2 regions of the Alishewanella sp. SMS8 genome follow, and region 2 is predicted to be linked to the other one. Evidence: predicted binding sites of a transcription regulator. Region 2 holds the regulator's gene; the other holds the start of a gene.
The links. The regulator FliA, encoded in region 2, starts transcription of late flagellar genes. The targets are predictions, from matches to a motif close to CTAAAGNTNNNNNNNNNNNNGCCGATA.

Region 1: the regulator FliA is predicted to act here: its motif matches at 7,697-7,723, upstream of ORJ01_RS00025 (VC2046/SO_2500 family protein).

What each region holds. Positions count from the first base shown of each region.
Region 1 covers NZ_JAPJEA010000001.1:950-12,288, reverse strand. Annotated here, with positions in the region: gene yejK (nucleoid-associated protein YejK) at 1-725, shown strand, start outside; gene ORJ01_RS00075 (DUF2897 family protein) at 685-906, opposite strand; gene ORJ01_RS00070 (M15 family metallopeptidase) at 903-1,595, opposite strand; gene dapE (succinyl-diaminopimelate desuccinylase) at 1,592-2,755, opposite strand; gene ORJ01_RS00060 (ArsC family reductase) at 2,767-3,123, opposite strand; gene ORJ01_RS00055 (PTS glucose transporter subunit IIA) at 3,130-3,636, opposite strand; gene yfbV (terminus macrodomain insulation protein YfbV) at 4,165-4,605, shown strand; gene xthA (exodeoxyribonuclease III) at 4,634-5,449, opposite strand; gene ORJ01_RS00040 (M48 family metallopeptidase) at 5,547-6,254, shown strand; gene deoC (deoxyribose-phosphate aldolase) at 6,489-7,220, shown strand; tRNA gene ORJ01_RS00030 (tRNA-Tyr) at 7,562-7,646, opposite strand; gene ORJ01_RS00025 (VC2046/SO_2500 family protein) at 7,755-8,231, shown strand; gene ORJ01_RS00020 (YchJ family protein) at 8,244-8,720, opposite strand; gene ORJ01_RS00015 (SulA-like leucine-rich domain-containing protein) at 8,876-9,310, opposite strand; gene ORJ01_RS00010 (bifunctional diguanylate cyclase/phosphodiesterase) at 9,463-11,247, shown strand; gene ORJ01_RS00005 (DUF3581 family protein) at 11,297-11,339, shown strand, end outside.
Region 2 covers NZ_JAPJEA010000003.1:144,813-156,151, reverse strand. Annotated here, with positions in the region: gene ORJ01_RS11160 (chemotaxis protein CheW) at 1-778, opposite strand, end outside; gene ORJ01_RS11155 (ParA family protein) at 780-1,556, opposite strand; gene ORJ01_RS11150 (OmpA family protein) at 1,556-2,521, opposite strand; gene ORJ01_RS11145 (flagellar motor protein) at 2,525-3,268, opposite strand; gene ORJ01_RS11140 (chemotaxis response regulator protein-glutamate methylesterase) at 3,261-4,421, opposite strand; gene ORJ01_RS11135 (chemotaxis protein CheA) at 4,433-6,586, opposite strand; gene ORJ01_RS11130 (protein phosphatase CheZ) at 6,602-7,354, opposite strand; gene cheY (chemotaxis response regulator CheY) at 7,381-7,764, opposite strand; gene ORJ01_RS11120 (RNA polymerase sigma factor FliA) at 7,807-8,526, opposite strand; gene ORJ01_RS11115 (MinD/ParA family protein) at 8,535-9,401, opposite strand; gene flhF (flagellar biosynthesis protein FlhF) at 9,394-10,818, opposite strand; gene flhA (flagellar biosynthesis protein FlhA) at 10,828-11,339, opposite strand, start outside.

The DNA.
Region 1 (11,339 bases), on a different contig from region 2:
ATGTGTTACTGGCACATTATCGTTATTTAGCCAGCGATTACCTTTTGGTCTGCCTGTTAGGCAGTAAAGATCACTTTGAATTGTCGGAGCAACTCGAGTTAGCAACTTCACGGCATTTAGATATTGGCCGGATGCAACTGGCCGCACGTTTAGATTTAACGGAGTATGCTGTTAATGCGGCTAAAGGCAATTACATCAGTTTTATTCGTGGACGTGCAGGGCGAAAAGTGGCCGATTTCTTTTTAGATTTTTTAGGCTGTACCGAGGGCGCAGATGCACGAGTGAATAGCCAAAAAGTGTTGGCTTCAGTTGAAGAATACCTGGGTGCGGCAGAATTTGATGCCTCTGAAAAAACCAGCGCTCGGCGTCAGGTGTTTGACTACTGTGAAGAGCGCGCCAAGAGCGGGCAAGATGTGGTACTCACTGAGTTATCGGCGGTCGTTGATCCTGAGCAAAGTAATGGTTTCTTACATTATTGTGCGGAACAACAGCTCGATGTCGCTGAACAATTTCCAGTCGAAGTGAAAGAGCTGAAAAAAATGGTCAAGTTTAATGGTGCGGGTGGCGGCTTATCGCTTAGCTTCGATGAAAAGCTACTCGGGGAGCGGATAAAGTACGATATCAAAACCGATACTTTAGTTATTACGGGCACACCACCTAACTTACGAGACCAGTTACAACGCTTTAGTCAGGGCTATTCGGCTTTTGATCAGGGCTCGGAGTAACCGGTTTACTTTGTGTTTGCTTGGCAGCGTCAGTTTGACTGGCGTTGTCAGGCTTGGCTTGCGGATCGGCTAGATCTTTTAAACTGGGCATTTTCATTTTAGCTGAATGTTTAATGAGCATGATATTGCCGATGATTACGCCAAAAGCGAGTGCGATGCCCCAAAATAACGGCCAATTCATATTTCTGCCTCACAAATGTTAGTGATAAAACGAGGATATAACTCCGGTAACATTTGCAACACTGTGGCTTGCTCGGCAATCGGATTATCCATCAAGGTTTGTTGTAATTGTTCTAGGGTTAGCGCTGCCTGACATGCACTGGCCAGCGGTTGATAGCTCAAATGCCAAGGCTCTGCCGCTACACCACCGCGAAATGCGCGATAAGGTAAAAAGAAGCCATAGTCAGCAGCATTCTGTTGTAACCACTGCGCTAAAGTGGCGAAAGGCCCATCGCCTTGATATTCGTCTGTACTTAACTGTACTTGATAATCTATTGGCACAGCCGCGGCATCATAAACATCTATTTCTGTTCCCCAGTGATGTCGACTTGCACCAGGTAGTGCCGAATAAAGCATAATCGCTTCAATACGTGCCTGCGCTGACAGTGAAGTCACATCAACCCGTTGTTGAGCATGATTAAAAACCGGACGTTGCCCCAAGCATTTTGCTTGCCAGATACGAGCTTGACGCTCGAAACTGCGCCAAGCCGATACCACGGCTAAATCAAAACCTTCATTAGCCAAGGCCGCTTTGAGTTGCAGAAATGCAGCCATGGCCTCTTGGTGAAGCCACTGCTGATTGCCGATATGTTGCATGGCTGAATTATCAAGCCCCGTTAACAGGGCACGGTTCAGTATCGCGCGGCTCATGCGGTTAAGCGTTGCTGCAAATTAATCAATAATTGCAGGTACACTTCAGTTAATTGGCTAAGATCGGCAATCGCCACACATTCATTTACTTTGTGGATAGTGGCATTGCAGGGGCCTAGTTCAATCACTTGAGCGCCAGTTGGGGCAATAAAACGGCCATCTGAGGTGCCACCTGTGGTTTCAAGCCGTGGCGTAATACCTCGTACTTTTTCAATCGCGGCCACCGTTGAGTCAACTAAATCGCCTTGCTCGGTTAAAAACGGTAAGCCATTTAACGTCCACTCTAGCTGATAATGTAGACCAAATTTGTCGAGTAGGGCATAGACTCGACTTTGCAGCTGCTCGGCATCCACTTCCGTGCTGTAGCGGAAGTTAAACATGACGTTTAATTCTCCCGGGATCACATTTGATGCACCGGTGCCACCTTGAATATTGGCGATTTGAAAACTGGTTGCTGGAAAATAAGCGTTACCGTTATCCCAAATCTCTGTTGCTAAGGCGGCCAATGCCGGTGCCGCTTTATGAATAGGATTATCAGCTAAGTGTGGGTAGGCGACATGGCCTTGAATACCTTTTACGGTTAAGTGCCCTGTTAACGAACCTCGCCGACCGTTTTTTATCACATCACCCACTTGCAGATGGCTAGAGGGTTCGCCCACTAAACACCAACGAATTTTTTCTTGGCGTGCTTCTAAAGTTTCAATCACTTTGACCGTACCATTGATAAAGGGGCCTTCTTCATCGCTGGTAATTAAGTAAGCTAAATTAAAAGCCGGTGACGGTTCTTTTGCTAAAAATTGCTCAGTCGCAACAACCATCGCAGCTAAACTGCCTTTCATATCGGCAGCACCGCGACCAAATAAGGTATCGCCAATGATGGTTGGCTGAAACGGGGGGGTGTGCCATGCATCGACAGGACCGCTCGGTACTACATCGGTGTGACCGGCAAAACAAAATAACGGTTTGCCTTGACCATGGCGTGCCCACATATTGAGCGTATCTGCAAACGGCATCATCTCAATATTAAAGCCCACTTTAGCTAAACGTGCCGCCATCAGTTGCTGACAACCTGCATCTTCAGGTGTCACTGACGCCCGTTCAATTAACGCCATGGTGAGCGCTAATGTTGGGTTGCTGGCCGGATTGGTGAGATCAGTCATAAATGAATTACCTATTTTTCAGAAGAGGCAGATAAAGCAAGATAAGCTTGCTCATCAAAGCCCAGTAACAGTTGTTCGTTATGTTGTAATACTGGCCGTTTGATTAGCGCAGGTTGTTCTAGCATTAAGGCTAAAGCACGTGTTTCGTTGATCTCCGCTTTATCGCTGTCAGCTAACTTACGCCAAGTTGTTCCACGTGTATTAAGTAAATTTTTCCAGCCTAATTCCGCGGCGAAACGCGCTAGCAGTTCAGCGTCCAAGCCATCGGTGCGATAATCGTGAAATTGATAGGCTAACGCTTGTTGCTCTAAACAACGTCGGGCTTTTTTGATGGTGTCACAGTTTTTGATGCCGTATAAGGTAATCATAGTTTTTTACTTTTTAAATTGCAGAACAAAAAGAGGATCTTGGTTGGCTAGCACTTGAGCTTGTCGGCTGAGTAACTTATCGAGTTTGCTCGGTAAAGATAAGCTCGCGACACAATACAATTCATCGAGCACTAATTGCCAATACGCTAAGTCGATTTGCAGTATCGGTGTACCTGCCTTGACTTCACGTGGTGCTCGGCACAGCCAATGTAAGCCTTTGCCGTGATCGATGCTAATAGCAAAAGGCAAATCGACGGTCAGCGTTAGCCCCGAAGTATGAGTAAAGATTAAACGACGCTCACCGGCTCTGGCTGTTGTAAAGTGGCCACTGAATGGAGCATAAAGCGTACCTTGTTGTAATTTACAGCATAAGGTCGCCGGAAAAATATCCTGCTGATACAGTAATTCAGGATGCATGCTGATCGGTAAGACCTGACCACTAAACGGGCTTTTAATAATAAAACCTTCTAGTGTGGTCCAATCTTGTTGCCAGATGATGACTGATTGCTGCACTGTTGCTCTCCAAGATCATGAAGCTTTGATGATAGCTTAAAGTTTTTGCAATATCAGCATCTTTCACTGCCTTATGTAGCCCAGCATTAAAGCGATAGCAGCGCTTTTGGCCATAAAACTGCTGCTTTTGCCGTATTTGCTCAAATTTGTAGCTTAATTAACGATTTCTACTAGCAAAAAAACAGTGGTTAAGCCATTAAACCGTTATTAACAAGCCTCATGTTGTCCACAGATTCTGTGAATAACATTGTGAATAACACGGTTTATCTTGTTTATCGTTCTGTATTTTATTGGATTTTTATTTTGGCATATTCTTTGTTTAGTCTGTCATGATCGAAAAAGTACAGAGAACGTAAAAAAAGCAGACTTTTGCTATCAATTTGGTTTAAATATCTTGTTGTTTATATTTTGTTAAATCTGAGGCGTCACTGTGTCTTTCATTAACGTTTCAATGGCATTTTTATTTTGTTTAGAACAATTAAAAGTATGCTAAAGTTATCAAACTAGGCCAGCACGGGAGTAGAGTAATTGCAGCTGATTCGTATTCTAAGCCAAGGTATTCGTTATAGTCGTACTTGGCCGACTAAACCAGAATTAAATGCTATTTTCCCTGAAAATAAAGTCATTTTCTTAACGCGTAAAGGCGTTCATTTTTTGCCGGTATTATCGGTAATTACGGCTTTAGTCCAATTCAAATTGCTTGGTGCAGAACATCTCGGTCAGATTATTGCCATGATGTTGTTTTTAGCCGCGTTACCATTGCAGGGTTTTTATTGGCTAGGCATACGAGCTGACAACAGTTTACCTCCAGCGCTGATAAATTGGGGAAGCGAAATTCGTGAGCAAATCATCAAGCATGGCCAATTACAAAGCCAGCCTGGCTCGTTAAAAAGCTATTTCGATCTGGCTAAACTACTTCAACAGGCTTATCAGCAGTTAGACAATACGGTAATGCGCCGTTGGTTTTAACAAGACGCATTCATGACAGTGGCTCAAGCTAAGCTAAATTAAATACTGACCAAACAGGGGCGTGGTCAGATGGGCGTTCAATACCCCTGAGTTCATAATCGATGCCTGACTCAATACACTTAGCCGCCAGCAACGGGGTAGCCATAACCACGTCTATGCGTAATCCACGATTATCATCAAAACCCTTCGAGCGATAATCAAACCAACTGTATTGTGCGCCAGTTTCTGGATGCAGTGCACGGAAAGTGTCGATCAAGCCCCAATCTTTCAATTGTTGTAGCCAAGCACGTTCTTCCGGCAAAAAAGAGGTCTTACCTTCACGTAACCAACGTTTGGCATTGGCTTCGCCGATGCCGATATCTAAGTCGATAGGCGAGATGTTAATATCACCTATTACGGCCACATAGTCCTTTTCGCTGTTATGCGAAGTTTCTAGGTAATGTTGCAAATCAGCGTAAAACTGAGTTTTGGCTGGGAATTTTATCGGGTGCTCGCGGTTTTCCCCCTGCGGGAAATAGCCGTTTAGCACAGTTAGGCGTTTGCCATCGGCTAAATCGAATTGTCCAATTAGCATTCGACGTTGAGCATCTTCAGCATCGCCGGGAAAACCATATTGCATTTCGCTGGCCGGTTGCTTACTCATGATGGCAACGCCATAATGTCCTTTTTGGCCAAAATGATAAACGTGATAACCCATTGCTTGAACATCAGCTAATGGGAATTCACTATCATGTACTTTGATTTCCTGTAAACCAATAATGTCAGGTTGATGTTTTTCAATTAATGCTTGAAGTTGATGCAGCCTGGCGCGAATACCATTAATATTAAAAGAAATTATTTTCATACACTATCCGAATTAAGACCTGTTAACGCTTATTGTTGATCATACCATGTAATCCAGATCAGCACGACCTGTGACAAACTCGGATCCGGAGCAATCTTTGGCAATATTATCTGGGCAAACAGCTTTTCCTTTTAACTATCAAGTCATCTACAGTCGGCGACGTTCTGTGCAATTGGCCATTAAGGCAGGGCAATTGACCATTCGAGCACCAAAAGGCACTTCAAGTCAGTTCATCTCTGCGTTATTAGCGCGCAAACAACAATGGATCTTGTTACACCTTGCTCGAACGGAAGCCGAAGCTGATAGCGCCGTGGCAGCGTTGGATCGTCATGAAATTTTAGTGTCAGGGCAATCGATACCATTTTGTTGGCAGTTAGCGGCCAAAGCCGATGTGGTAATGACGGAACGTCAGTGTAAAATATCGATCCCAACGCGGGTGAAGCCAGAACGACGTGCTTTATACCTGAATCAACAACTGCAAAAATATTTTGTGCCGCTTGCTGAACAGTATTTTCAGCAAGCGGTAGCGTCTCAAGCTCAGCTTATGGGGTGTAAGCCAAAGGCAATCCGTATTGGTAACTGGCAGCGTAAATGGGGGTTTTGCAATAGTTTGTCTGAGGTAGGGTTTAATTGGCGCTTGATGCAAGCGCCTACTTGGGTAGCAGAGTATGTTGTTGTGCACGAATTAGCACATTTAACCCACATGAATCATTCAAACGCTTTTTGGCAACGCGTAGCGAAGTTTTCTGCTGATTACAGGTTAGCGGAGCAGTGGCTAAAGCAACATCAGCGGTTGTTGTTATAAAAAAACCGACCTTTGCAGGTCGGTATCAAGATAAATTGATTAAAAGGAGAATACATCCAGGGATAACACACCTTTTAAGACCCTCTGATTATAAAAAGATTCCATTGCGGCATAATTATTTATTAGATTTTGCATTAAATCGCTATTTTAGTTTAATCTCTGCCCTCACTAGGTGAGCATACCGCGATTAATTAGTCGGTAATTAGTAATAATGAAACAGACAGGCAACTAACCATGATGAATCCCCTTCGTTTATTGCAACTGCTTAAACTTTTAGATGTAACACGCTTACAAGATAACGATGATCAGCGTCAAATGACCGATTGGTTAGCCCAATTACCGGTAACTCCCGCGCCGGTGGCCGCATTCTGTGTGTATCCTGAATTTTTAGCCGAGGCCCGTAAACATATTACGCAGTCTAATGAAACTGTGGCACTGGCGACGGTTGTTAACTTTCCAACTGGCGATCAACCCTTATCTACCGTACTAGCTGACATCGCTACAGCACGCCAAGCCAGTGCGACGGAAATTGATTGTGTTTTACCTTATCAAACCTTACTCAGCGGCAAAGAAACCGAAGTCGCTCAGTTTTTAGCTGCGGTGCGCGAAGCAAGCCAAGGTCTGTGTTTAAAAATCATTATCGAATCAGGTGAGCTATTAACCGCACAACAAATTACTAAAGCCAGTGAATTGGTTATAGATAGTGGTGCCGAGTTTATTAAAACATCAACCGGTAAAGTGCCGGTTGGCGTTACCTTGGAAGCGGCTAAAATCATCTTAACCAGTATAGCTGCCGCAGATCGCTCGGTAGGATTTAAAGCATCAGGTGGTGTCAAAACCGTTGAGCAAGCATTAGAGATAGTCAGTTTATATGAGCAAGTGACGGGTAAAACGGCGCAAAGCGAAGGGCTACGTATTGGTGCCAGTACCTTATTAACTGAGCTATGTCAGCAACTTGCCAGTTAGTTACGGCCTTTTAACCAAAGACAACGTTATAGTCATTATCAATAAGTACGAGCAAGTACTGGCTGTTATGCCATTATTTGCTTTTGCTTATAAAGACAGCATTAATTAATCGCGACAATGAGTCAGTCGTAACAGCATTTTTTGCTGATAACACGATGAATTGAATATGAAAGAGGCTGCTGAAGAAGAAATTGCTTGCGTTGCTTGCCTTTCAGGCAAGCGCCATGTTGTTCCGCTGTTCAATGCTGCGCATTGTTAAACCTGCTGAAGGTTCTCACCTTGCCCTAAGAGGGTTTTAAAGCGTTTTGATTTAAATTGAAGAAATTAGGCATAAAGAGAAATGGTGGAGGGGGAAGGATTCGAACCTTCGAAGGCAGTGCCGGCAGATTTACAGTCTGATCCCTTTGGCCACTCGGGAACCCCTCCACAAGTGCAGGCGCATATTATCAAATTCAGTTTTTAAGTAAAGCACTTTACTAAAGTTTTTTGACTGTTTGCCGATAAAGCAAACAGTTAGGCTAAAAAGTGTAGATAATGCAAGCAATCATTAACGAATGGCAACTGGGTACAACGCTTAACCAAGCACTGCAACAACAGCATCGTGCTGATTTTGCGTTGTGGTTAGCGGTGTTGTCTCCGGCGGTACAAGAAATGGCGGCTTTTTATACGCCATTACCTAAAAGCGCTGAGGTTAACGCAACGCTCTATCAGCAATTATCTGTGCGTCAACGCCGCAGTTTTGCATGGCAAGAAACTGATGCGGCTGTGTTAGCGCAACTTAATCGATCTGCGCAAACGAGTTTACGCCAATTGAAATTACAAAGCGCTTTAACCCCTGAGCCTTGGGTTAGAAAAGATGATGCCAAAAAATTAGATGGTCGCTTGATGAGTAATTTAGATCAGCATGCTATACGTCGTCTAAGTGGCAAGGAACCACCGCTCCAAGAAGGGGACGAAACCGTGTTATATGAAATGCTGCAAGAACTGAATGCTAACCCTTTACCGCTTTAGTGCTTCTTGATCTTATGCTTGACCGCTTATTAGATGAGTTTGACAATGTTTCACTTTTATCAATGAACCACACGGGCAAAGCTCATTACGTTTTAACTTATGGCTTGGTGTGGCTGACAGTTTGCCACTGTGGTAATACCATTTATCAATAAATTCAAAAAATGACTGTTCTGTGATCACTTCAACGGTGTTATCGATAATAAAGTAGGCTTTGAAACTTACTTCACCTTTATGCATATTCTGGTTGCTCTCGCTGATCGCTAACTTAAAAAAATGCACACTATCAGCAAACTGTTGAATTTCTTCTATCAATTCAGCTGAAAGTTGTGTTGGATGCGTAGTCTGGTAAACATAGTCAATCTGACCAAGACAATAGGCCGTGTAACGTGAACGCATTAGGGCTTCACAATTTGGTGCTAATTCACCTTCTAATACATAAGGGGCACAGCATTCAATAAACGGTTTTTTTGAACAGCAATAACACAGCATCGTTATCTCCACATTAATGCGTGCTAGTTTACCCCTAAGCCAGCTCAGGGTGTTTCACTTTATTGATGATTTATCGTTTTTTGTTAAGTATTGTGATGCATAGCTTAGATAAAGTATGTCACTTGTCACTTGTCACTTGTCACTGATATAGAGTTTTAATGTTGTTTCACCATTGCCTGTGTTAAGGGATACAACGCAGTTTGCTGCTTCTCTGCTAATTGCGCTAATTGCGTTGCTTCCTCATCAGTTAATTCACCACCATGCAACACAACTTTACAGCTAGCACTGTTTATCGCGCGTTGTACTGTTTTCGCTAAATCCTTAACCTGGTGCGGATGAATCATTAAGATTTTTTCTAGAGGGATCTGGCAGCTTGCCCAAAAATTTTTATTAGGTTTCACTTTCGGTGCAATTAATACAATCCAGCCGTCCACATCGCGGTGTTGCTGTAACAATTTTAAGAGTTGGAGTTCAGTGTTATTGCGCTGCAATAAGGTGAGTGGCGGTATTGTTCCAGTATGACTCGTGTTTAACGTTTTGCTGGCACGAGATAGGGTATCGGAATGTAAAAGTTTGGTGGTAGTAAGCATGTAAACCTCTAACTGGTTATTTATACAGTGTATGGTTATACAGTAGTTTTTGTTCAAATAAAAAGCAAGTGTTTTGTGTTTGTTTTTTTAGTCATATCGCTGTCATACAACCTGCATATTCTTTTCATTGTTGTTAATTTTGGATTTGATGTATGGCAACTTCAGAACAGTCTTGTATTGAGCTAAAAAGTATTTTGCAGGCCCGAGCGCTACAACCGCTATTTCAACCTATAGTTGCTTTAAATTCGGCGCAGATCTTCGGTTATGAGGCGTTAATTCGTGGCCCATCGAACAGCCCGCTGCATTCGCCCTTGCAACTTTTTAAAACTGCGCTTTCTTGTAATGCCTTAGCCGAGTTAGAACTGCTGTGTCGAGAGTTGAGTATTGCAGCCTTTGCTATTGCTGGCGTCACTAGTAAATTATTCTTAAACGTTAACCCACTATTATTACTGACCGCTGATCATCCTAGCGGCCTAACCAAGGCGATGTTACAAAAAGCCGGTTTAGATCCGTCACAGGTAGTGATTGAGATTTCTGAACAATATCAAGTAGAAGAGGCGAGTTTATTAATTAAAGCCGTTAAGCATTATCGCGATCTAGGTTTTTTAATTGCCATTGATGATTTGGGCAGCGGTTTTTCGGGTCTGAAACTATGGTCAGAGTTGCAGCCAGATTTTGTTAAAATTGATCGTTATTTCATTAGTGAGATTCATCGTGATCCAACCAAAAAAGCCTTTGTTAAAAATATTATCAGTTTAGCAAAAGCTACCGGCGCGTTGATTATTGCCGAAGGAATTGAAACTCAGGAAGAACTCTTTCAGTGTAAAGAATTAGGCGCTGATTTTGCTCAAGGTTATTTGCTCGGACGGCCAAATGTTAGTTTTATGCAGAATCTCGCGAACAAACTCTTACTTGAAGTTAAGCCTACTTTGCAAAGTCAGGTTAATATCTTACAACTATTGTCGACGGTTGCGCCGATTTCAGCATCATTAACCGCGCTGCAAGTTGCTACAAGGTTTGAACAAGATCACCGCTTACAAACTCTCGCGGTGGTAAATAATAATAATAAGCCTGTAGGTTTAATTTGTCGCTCTGAGTTACAAGCACTTTTCTCGCAAAACTTTGGTCGAGCGCTGAATGAAAAAAGGACGATTGCTCAGATCATGAATACGAAAGCGGTCATTGTCGATGCCGGATGTAGTTTAGATGAAGTTAGCAACATTGTTGCTGAAGATGAGCACAGTGCCGCGAGTTGGTACTTTATTATATGCCGTGATGGTCATTATCTTGGTTTAGGATCGGTACGGCAATTACTGAAAAAAGTCAGTGAAGCGAAACTGCAGCATGCGCGTTATGCCAATCCGCTAACTTTTTTACCAGGCAATGTGCCTATTTACCAAGAAATCGATAAATTATTGGCCAAGGGTACAGACTTTGCGGTGGCGTATTTAGATTTGAATCACTTTAAACCCTTTAACGACATCTATGGTTACAGTAAAGGGGATGCAGTTTTGCAATTATTAGCTGAAATTATTCAGCATAAAACAGCAGGTTTATCCTGTTTTATTGGTCATATTGGTGGTGATGATTTTGTGTTGATCAGTACTCAAGTCGCCATTGAACCTCTGTGTAATGGTATTTTGATAGAATTTGCAAACCGTATAAAAGCTTATTATGAGCCTGAACATCAGGAACAACAGGGGATCCATGCGTTAAATCGCATGGGCGAGTCTTGCTTTTATCCAATGCTTTCTTTATCAATCGGCGTGGCCTTTCCCGATCCTACTTTATGTCATACACATCATGACGTAGCCGCTTTAAGTACCGCCGCGAAGTTTAATGCTAAACAAATGGGTGGTAACGCGCTATTCTTATCAAGACGTCGCGGGCCTGCTCAACTGCATTCCAACTTACTGGCTAGACCATCTGCAGATTGATTTAGGCTAGAATATCCCATCGATATGTTATTAAGGTAATTCAGAAGTAATGATTTTAGATGCATTTGTCAGTCGTCATGGCGACGCCTTTA
Region 2 (11,339 bases):
TGCGGGCGTTGATATCGAGGCCTTGGTTTAGCAAGGCGATTAGCTCGTCAACTTCAAGTAAGACACACATATGTTCTTTGATCAATCCGGCGATCCACGGGCGCTTGCCTTGGTGTTCACGCCACTTCACTTCTTCAGGTTCTAAGGTCATGGTATCAATTAGGCTTTCGCAACACAGCCCCCAATTACTTGACCCTAACATAATGAGATAATTATAGTTTAACTCTTGTTCCAGAGCTTCGTTATATTTTTCTGGCATGACCCAGCGCGCGGTGTCGACCACATTGATTTTTTGTTCACGATACAACATCACGCCGCGAAACCAATTCGGCTTGCCAAATAAACTGGTAATGGTTCTAAGCTCATGAATACCACCAAGTTCAGTCAATGGCACTGCAATTTTTAAACCGGCCACATTAAAAAATAATACTTGAAACCGTTCTTTTCGATACGCTTTCGCCGTTGTATCGGAGGCAGCGACGGTATTAGCCGCTAAACGCTGTGCTATGGGGATCGCTCTGTTACTGGCAACCTCAGTGTGCTGCACGGCCAGTTTGGCCGGTGCTAAAACGGGTTCAACCGGCGTTTTTACATTAACCGCGGCGGCTGTCGCAGCCACGGGCTTCGCAGTAACAGCTTGCGCTAATAATGTGTTTAATTCAGCACGTTGTTTTTCCGCAACAGCACTAACGGCGACCTCAGCGCGATCATCGTCTTCGGTTAATAACGAATCTAAATAGCCTTGAATCACTTTTTGACTGGCAATTAACTGGCTCACATTAAGCCTCCGGCGTTAATTGCAGCAAATAAGTCAGCAACGTATTGTAAGCAAATACACCACGAGCATTGCTGGCAAACATATGCGGGGGCGTTTGTGCTAACGACGCATCGCGAAACTTCGTATCAATAGGAACCACAGAAGACCACACCTGATCCTGATACGTCTCTTTTAACGCTTTATAAGCTTCTAGCGAGGCTCGGGTACGTTTGTCGTACATAGTAGCAATTATAGTATAAGATAAAGCTTGTTTAGAGCCACGCATTAACGCCATGGTCGCAATCATACGCTCTAAACCTTTTAGTGCCAAAAACTCGGTTTGCACCGGTATTAACACGCGCTGACATGCCGCCAGCGCATTGACCATTAAAACCCCCATCACCGGGGGGCAATCAATCAATACATAGTCGTAATCGGCGGCAATTAACTGTAAGGCTTTTTTCAGTAGTAAGCCCATGCCGCCTTTACTGCCCATGGCACGGTCAAGGGTCGCTAACGACATGGATGCGGGCAGAATATCTAAACCTTCAGCCTGAGTCGGGCACAGCGATTGTAATATTTCTTCACGGGTAATCTGTTTACCGCGCATAAAAATATCAAACACACTCACTTCTAGCTCTTCGGCATCAATACCAAAATAATAGGTTAAAGAAGCATGGGGATCGGTATCGACTAACAGCACACGATGACCGCGCTCGGCCAACAAGCCACCAAGCGTCACTGTGGTGGTGGTTTTACCTACTCCACCTTTTTGATTTGCGACTGTCCAAATAACCACTATTTAGGATCCTGTCCTTGCGGCACGGCGTCAGGGTTTTCCTGACGCGTTGTAATACGTATCCCGCCCCCAGGTAAAGCAATAACTTGAATAGAACCATCTTCTTGAGTGACTTGACGCAGTTGCTGCTCTAAAGCGGCATCTGCTTCTGGGCTTAGCTGCTCGGGCCGATAACCATAACGAGAAATGGCAATCACCACTTTACGATTTTCAGCCCGACCGCTGGCGGTACTGTTATCGGCACTGGGATAATACTGACCGAAGCCTTCAATTGCCATACGATGCGATGGCGTACCAGACTCTTCTAATAAGCGTAGCACTGAAGTGGCACGTGCAACGGATAATTCCCAATTAGATGAAAACACTTCATTACGGATAGGAATATTATCAGTATAGCCTCTGACTCTTAAAAAGTTATTGATTGGATTAATGATTTTGCCAATTTCTTTTAACAAAGTACGGGCTGACTCTGTTGCAGTGGCGCTGCCTGACGCAAATAATAACCCGCTGTTTAGCTCGATCACCAACCAATCTTCATCTTGCCGAAGTTTAGCGACTCCTTGTTCAATTAAATTACTTAGCGCCTGTGTCAACTCTTGCTCTATGGATTGTAAGGCGCTGCCTAAAAAGCGTTTTCTGACATCAGATAAGGTCGCTGAGTCGGCAACCAGTTCCGGCCCTTGCGCCGGTTCAAGGGAAGTGCCGTACAATGGAAAATCACTTTGTTTATTGCTTAACGGTAATAAGGTTTCACCGGTGGCGGCGGTTTGGTCTTTGACCGTTTTGTCAAACACTTTGGTAATAGAATCGGTGAGTACACTAAACTCTTCATTTTTGACTAAAGATAACGCATAAAGCACAACAAATAAGGCAAACATTAAAGTCATGTAGTCAGCATAGGACACCAGCCAACGATCAAGATCTTCGCGTTCAGTTTGTTGCTGAGAACCTCGATGTCGATACATACATTAACCTGGTCGATAGGCGGCAAGTTTCCGCTCAATAGTCCGCGGATTTTGCCCTTGGGCAATAGACACTAAGCCTTCAATAATCAACTCGTGATAAAGACTTTGTTGCTGAACTAAGTTTTTTAATTTGTTCCCTAAAGGAATAAATACAAGGTTCGCGAAACCAACGCCATAAATGGTGGCTACAAAAGCAGTGGCGATGCCCAAACCGAGCCTATCAGGATCACTGATATGACTCATTGCTTGAATAAGCCCCAATACCGCGCCAATAATACCGATAGTCGGGCTGTAACCACCCATCGCTTCAAAAATACGCGCGCCACGTAGTAAACGTTCGCGAGTCAAACTTAATTCAGCATCTAAGGTGATTTGTAAGGTGTCGGCTTCTGCACCATCAACTAATAAGTTTAAACCACGATGTAAAAACGGATCGGATTCTTCTAGTGCTGCCGATTCCAATGACAAAAAGCCATTAGCGCGCGCTGAATTTCCCCACTCAACAATCCGGTTCATGGTTTGTTGTACAGGTAGCGCCCGGGGTAAAAAAGCCCATGGCAGCATAGATAAGCCCAAGCGAAATTGTTGAAATGGGGTTTGCAACATTACTGCACCCAGCGTGCCACCAAATACAATAATAAACGCCGGTAAATGCATTAAGGTACTGAGTGTACCGCCTTCTAAAACAAAGCCGCCAGCAACCGCTACTACCGCCAGTATAAAGCCAATAAACGCCAACTTATCCATGCTTTAGTTCCGTCAATATTCTTGCAGCCACATCAGCTAAAGGCACTTCCGCATCCATTAATCCTGCTGCTGCAATCGCTTGCGGCATCCCATAGACAACACAACTGGCTTCATCTTGCGCCCAAATGGTTGCGCCCTGCTGTTTCAGCATACGTGCACCTTCGCGACCATCAGACCCCATACCGGTTAATACAATCGCCAGCACTTTTTGCTGAAACACCCTTGCGGCAGTAGCAAAGGTGACATCCACACTGGGTTTAAAATTAATTCGCGGGGAATCATCATCTTTGATTTTTAAACGCGCTTGGCTTTCATTGCCATCCACCAACATTTGTTTGCCGCCGGGCGCTAAATAAGCCACACCTGGGCGCAACAGTTCATTGTCTTCGGCTTCTTTAATTTCAATTTTGGCCAACGAGTTTAATCGCTGCGCAAAAGCGCCGGTAAAAGCCGCAGGCATATGCTGAATTAGGATAATCGGTAACGGGAAGTTAGCGGGTAACGCCGTTAAAATACGTTGTAAAGCAACGGGACCACCGGTAGAGGTACCAATGGCAACCAGTTTATATTCTTTACCACTGCTTTGGGTCACGGCAGAGCTGCGTGGGGTTAACGTAGGCCGTGGCATGGCACTGCGAGCCCCGAGGCTGCGACTGGCATCAGCTAATGGCCGCGTTGTTACATCGGCGGTGCGCGTCGTTGGCATAGCAGTTTTTGCTAACGGAGAGTGTGCGAATGTACTGCGACCTAGGGGGCGACGTCTTGCAACCGCTTTAACGCGATCGCGTAACACATCGATAGCTTCTTGCTTATCGCGGGCAATATCTTCAAATTTTTTCGGTAAGAAATCGACAGCCCCTGCTTCTAGCGCGTCTAAGGTCGCTTTCGCGCCTTCATGTGTTAGCGAAGAAAACATTAAAATAGGGATACGCTGAGTTTTCAGTATTTCGCGAACCGCAGAGATACCGTCTAATACGGGCATCTCGATATCCATGGTGATCACATCCGGTTTTAACGCTAATGCTTTCGCTATGGCTTCCTGCCCATTATTGGCAGTATCAATCACCTCTAACTCGGCATCAGCCGATAACATTTCGGTTAAGCGGCGGCGGAAAAAACTTGAGTCATCAACGATTAATACCCTAATAGTCATGCAATACTCACTTAACCACGTAGCGTTTTAAAGCGCTCGAATTTTATTTTTGACTTTTTAGCATAATGCTTAAGCAGGTTTGGCACGTCTAAAATCAAGGCGATACCACCATCAGAAGTTATGGTAGCACCAGCCATGCCAGGTGTACCTTGTAATAAAGCATCAAGCGCTTTGATCACCACTTCTTCTTGGCCAATCAGTTGATCAACCACAAAACCTACCTGCTGCTGGCCGATTTGCACGATCACAACATGACCTTGTTCGCGGCGCAGCTTTTTATCAGAGCCTTTGACCAACCAATGTTCGAGGTAAAACAAGGGTATGGCTCTGTTGCGCACCACGATGGTTAACTGGCCATCAACAATATTAGTTTTTGCTAGATCTAGATGAAAGATTTCATTGACACCGGCTAAAGGTAAAGCGAAGGTTTGTTTACCTACTACCACCATTAAGGTTGGCAAAATAGCTAAGGTTAACGGCACCTTGATTTCTAGCGTAGTGCCTTCACCCAATTTCGAACTAATATGCACGGTACCGTTCAGTTGAGTGATCTTGGTTTTCACCACATCCATGCCGACACCGCGACCAGATATATCTGAAATCTGCTCTTTAGTTGAAAAGCCAGGTGCAAAAATCAAATTAAAGGCATCGGTATCCGACATTCTGGCGGCCGCATCGGTATCAATAACACCGCGTTTAATGGCTATACCTTTGAGTTTTTCTGGATCCATACCGGCACCATCATCTTGAATGGTCAACAGAATATGGTCACCAGCTTGGGTAGCCGCTAATTTCACAATACCGGTCCGTGCCTTACCTGCAGCTGCACGGACATCAGGCATTTCAATGCCGTGGTCAACAGAGTTGCGCACCAAATGCACTAACGGATCGGCTAAGGCTTCCACTAAGTTTTTATCTAAATCGGTTTCTTCACCTTCAAGAATTAGATCGATATCTTTTTTCAAAGAACGTGCTAAATCACGCACCACACGAGGGAAACGACCAAATACCTTCTTAATGGGCTGCATGCGCGTTTTCATCACCGCGCCTTGAATATCCGCAGTGACCACGTCAAGGTTGGCAATCGCCTTAGTCATTTCTTCGTTTTGCGTTGAGCTGGATAAGCTTACCAAACGATTGCGCACCAACACTAACTCACCAACCATATTCATGATTTGATCTAGGCGTTTAGTATCGACTCGTACCGTTGTTTCAGCGGCAGCGGCAGCTACAGCCGGCGGTGCGCCTTTATCCGCTGGCGTTGCCACAACTGGTGCAGCTGTTGCGGCAGGCGTTTGCGGTGTTGTTACCGGTGCAGGTGGAACTGGACGCTCCGTAGCTTTAGCCGCCGGGGGTGTCACTGGCGCTTTGCCTTTGCCATGCAATTGATCTAATAAGGCTTCAAACTCGTCGTCAGTAATTTCGTCATCTTTTGGCGCAGCAGCTTTTGGCTTGACGGGTTCAGCTTCTGCAGGAACTTTAGCTGGAGTGTCGCTGTTAAAACTGCCTTTACCATGTAACTGGTCTAACAGGTTTTCAAATTCGTCATCGGTAATGTCATCAGACATATCAGCGCCAAGATCAGCACTCGTTGTCGCAGTAGGCGCACTATCACGACCGGGGGCACCGCTGCCATGCAGCTCATCAAGCATACGCTCGAATTCTGCTTCAGAAATACTGTCGATATCACCCGCATCTTCAATTTCTGCAGCCGCTTGAGCCGTTGCGGCTGGCGGCGCTGGCACTACTGGCGCTTCAGCGACCGGATCTGCAGCGGCAGGTTCACTGTAGTGATGGAGTGCCGCTAGTAAATCAGCCGCCGCTGGCGTTAACGGTTGCCGAGCTTTGACTTCGGTAAACATGCTGTTGACCGAATCGAGCGCTTGCAAGATCACGTCCATTAATTCTGGCGTAACCGAGCGTTTGCCTGTTCGTAAAATATCAAATACGTTTTCCGCGCCATGGCAAACGTCAACTAATTCGGTTAGCGATAAAAACCCCGCCCCACCCTTCACCGTGTGAAAACCACGGAAAATGGCATTAAGTAGCGGCGCGTCATCTGGGTTATTCTCTAACTCAACTAACTGTTCTTGCAGCAACTCCAAAATTTCACCGGCTTCTACCAGAAAATCCTGAAGAATATCTTCGTCCATATCAAAGCTCATCTGCAGACACCTCAGTTAAAACCCTAAGCTAGACAGTAAGTCGTCGACATCGTCCTGACCATTTACTACATCTGCACGCTCAGCGGCATCAATAATCGGGCCTTCGGCAGCAACCAACGTTTTAGTTTTACTTTTTGCGGGTTGTTGTTCCAGAAATTGCGAACTGGATTTACCAAAAGCAGTAACAAGACCGATAAGGCTTTCTTCGACTTCTCGTACTAGTTCAATCACACGGCGAAGAATCTGCCCAGTAAGATCTTGAAAATCTTGCGCCATCAAAACGTCAGTTAACAAGCTGTTTAGACGTAATGATTCGCTCGAAGTTTTTTGTAAAAAACCATCAATATTATGACAAAGCGCTTTAAATTCAGCTAAGGGCAAATCGCGCTGCATCAACTTTTGCCATTGCGGCATTAATTGCCCAAGTTGTTTAGTGATCTCATCCGCAATCGGTAAACAAGATTCTACGGCATCCATGGTACGGTTAGCGGCTTGCTCTGTCATATCAATAACATGGTTTAAGCGCTTTTTCGCATCAGGAATATCTTCTTGCAATATATTGCTAAGAGCAGGATCAATTCGGAAGTTTTTTAAGGAATCGTGCAGTTGTCGGGTAATTTTACCGACCTCAGCAAATAGCTCAGACGAGCCAGGCGTACCTAGCTGTTGCACCAGTTGATTAGCAACTTCTTGCTCACCAATCTCCAGTAGCTGAACGAGTTCTTTTGCTTGTTCAAGCGTAATTAATGGGACCTTAGTCACAGGCATGGCTTTACTCCTTGGCAAGAAACGGTTTAACCGATCCGCTCAAATACTTTCGCCAGCTTTTCCTGTAAGGTTGCAGCAGTAAAAGGTTTGACGATGTAACCATTAACGCCAGCTTGAGCTGCCGCGATGATTTGTTCTTTTTTAGCTTCAGCCGTTACCATCATCACCGGAATGTGCTTCAGCTTAGCATCGGCTCGAATTGCTCTTAGCAAATCGATACCTTGCATACCCGGCATATTCCAATCTGTGACCACGAAGTCAAAATCTCCGCCTTGTAACATTGGTAAAGCCGTGCTGCCATCATCTGCTTCTGAAATATTTGTAAAGCCTAGATCGCGCAACAGATTTTTGATGATGCGTCTCATAGTAGAAAAGTCATCTACCACAAGGATTTTCATATTTTTATTCAAAGTCCCCTCCGAAGAGAAAGTCATCCAGATAATATGGATGCATTACAACCAAGCCTGCATTCGGCCTTTTAAACGCACCAATGCCTGACTATGAATCTGACTGATACGAGACTCGCTAACATCCAGCACCGCCCCGATCTCTTTTAAGTTTAGTTCTTCATTATAATAAAGCGACAGCACTAACGCTTCTCGCTCTGGTAAACTGCTGATGGTTTTGGCAAGTGCATCGTTAAAGGCGCTGTTAGCTTGATGCTGATATAACTGATCGGTATCGCTATCATCAGCAGTCACCAACACGTCTTCAGAAATACCAAGGTCTTCAATACCAATAATTCGACCCGAGCTAACATCACTAATCATATGATGATATTCATCTAATGATATAGCAAGTTTTTCTGCAACTTCATAATCTTTAACGTCACGGCCCAACTCAGCTTCTAGTTCGGCGATGGTATCGGCAATTAAACGCGAATTACGATGCACTGAACGCGGTGTCCAATCGCCGCGACGAATTTCGTCTAGCATGGCGCCGCGAATACGAATGCCTGCAAAGGTTTCAAAACTCGCGCCTTTGCTACCATCGAAATTTTTCGCAGCTTCAATTAAACCGATCATCCCAGATTGAATTAAGTCATCGACTTGCACACTGGCCGGCAAACGGGCCAATAAGTGATAGGCAATACGTTTGACCAGCGGAGCTTGTCGCTCCACTAACTGTTGCATGTGGTCTACGCCACCATAAGCGGCAAGCTTACTGTTCACAGAACCCCCTAATCAGACTGTGGCTGTACTAACTGCTCCAGAAAAAACTCCAGATGCCCAGATGCACTGCCTGGCAACGGCCATTTCACGGCTTTAAGCGCTAAGGTTTTAATTGCCATACTCGCCGGTGTTGTTGGGAAGGCTTCAATAAAAGCTTTCTGTTTGCGCGCAGCTTTGCGCACGTTTTCATCCTGTGGCACGGTGGCCACTAGTTCTAAACTGACATCAAGAAATCGATCAGTGACACGAGTCAGTTTAGCAAATAATTCTTGGCCTTCTTTTAGGCTGCGCACCATATTCGCTACAATTTTAAATTTATCGACGCCATGGTCGCGACTTAAAATCTTCATTAAAGCATAAGCATCGGTAATGGAAGAGGGTTCATCACATACGACCATTAAGACATCTTGCGAGGCACGAGAGAAACTAAGCACCATATCGGAGATACCCGCGGCGGTATCAACTAGTAACACATCAATAGGTGTGTGTAATTCACTGAAGGCACGAATTAAACTAGCATGTTCTACCGGAGAAAGCTCCGTCATATTTTGACTACCGGAGGTGGCAGGCACAATTTTAATACCGTAAGGCCCCTCTACTAAAATATCGTCTAAAGTAGCCGATCCAGCAAGGACATGGGATAAATTTTTATCGACGCGCAAGCCCAACATCACGTCGCAATTGGCTAAACCGAGATCGGCATCAAGTACTAAAACCTTTTTCCCCAGCTGGGCCAGCGCCATAGCCAGATTTAATGTAACGTTGGTTTTACCCACGCCACCTTTACCGCCGGTTATAGAAATCACTTTTACCATCTGTTTCTTCATTTTTCTAAGGCCACTGGCTTGATCATCGGCTAATACATCTTTAGGCATAGGCAGCTGCTACCTGCGTTGTGTCGTCTTGATACCATTGATGGCGGTTATCACTGTGTTGTTGACGTAACTGCTCCGCTTCTTTTACTAAATCGGCCGCGTCAGCAATCCGAATATCTTCTGGCACACGTTGGCCATGTGTTAGGTAACTGACTGGCAAGGCATTTTGTAATGCCACATTGATCACTTCACCTAAACTTAAACATTCATCCAATTTGGTGAAAATACAACCTGATAAGCCAATGCGTTTAAATTGTTGCACACTTTCTTGCATCACGCGCGCCTGAGCTGTGGCTGACAATACCAGATAACTTTTTATTTTAACACGAGAATTATGGACCAATGACGCAAGTTTCTCGGCTAAACGCACATCGCGTTGACTCATGCCGGCAGTATCAATTAAGACCAGTTTACGCTGTTGTAGCTGATTCAACAATATCGCCAGCTCTTCGCTATCTTTCGCCTGTTTAACGGGACAACCGATAATGCGGCCAAATGTCGCCAGTTGTTCAAAAGCACCGATCCGAAAACAATCTGTGGTAATTAAAGCCACTTGATCAACACCGTGTCGTTTGGCAAAACCCGCGGCAAGTTTGGCTACGGTGGTGGTTTTCCCTACTCCTGTTGGGCCAACTAAGGCAATAACCCCACCTCGACGCAAAATATCATCGTTAGTGGTATTTAACTGCCCTGAGAGTAATTCTAGCGCAGTATCCCATGCAGCAGCGGCATTTAAATCATCGGGCATGAAACAGGCTAACTGATCAGCGATTTGCTCAGACAAGCCCATTTGTTGCAGATTTTCAATCACAAGTGCCCGCACGGGCTCGCGCCGAGCTAAATCTTGCCACATTAAACCCGAGACTTGATGCTGCAGTAATTGGCGCATCGACAGCATCTCAGTTTGCATTTGGGCGAACTGTTGCTGCATTAATTGTGCTTGGGCTTGCTGGGCTTGACTAATTTCTTGCCATTGTGCTGACTGAGCTTGAGTATTGCCAGAATTTTGACGTTCAAATTGTGGGGCTTTTTGTAACGCGGGCTCAGCAACCTTTTGCTTGGTTAGTGCCGCTGCGGGGGCTTGCGGCTCCCGACCTTGTTGCTTAATCATTTGTCTGGCGAGTAAGGCGCGTAATGAATCTGCTGGATCCGCTTCTGGCTCGTCATCAACACTGACACTAAAGCGAGGCTCGGCGCGTGCACTGGCAATTGCTACCGTTTCTGCAGTATTAGAAGCCTGTGATGGCGTGGCTTGGCGAGGTGTTGCTGCTGGGGCTTCTGCATCAATCGCCGCAACAATTTCAACACCACCAGCGACTTTTTTATTAGATAAAATAATTGCATCGGCGCCGAGGAACTCTTTGACTTCTGCCAGGGCGCTGCGCATATCTTTGGCAACAAAGCGTTTAATTTTCATGAGTTACTCCTAATTCTGCTGACCGATTACACTAACGATTCGAATTTGTTTGTCATCGGGGATCTCTTGATATGACAACACTCGTAGTCCTGGGATAGTGTATTTCACGAATCGTGCCATGACTGAGCGTAAAATTCCTGACGTCAGCATAATGGCACTTTCACCGGTCAACTCTTGGTTTTGATGCGCTTCTTGTAATGACTGCTGAATGCGATCGGCTAACCCGGGTTCAATACCTGCGCCATCGTTACCCGCAGCCTGCATGGATTGATGCAACATTTGTTCAAGCTCAGGCGCAAAAGTAATCACCGGGATCTCAGGTTTACTGCCCACCACCTCTTGCACAATAAGCCGACGTAAAGCAATACGACAAGCCGCAGTTAACACATCAACATCCTGACTTTTCGCGCCATATTCCACCAAAGTTTGTACAATTGTGCGCATATCACGAATTGGCACACCCTCGTGTAATAAGTTTTGCAGCACTTTTACTACGGTTGTCAGTGGCAGTGTTTCAGGGA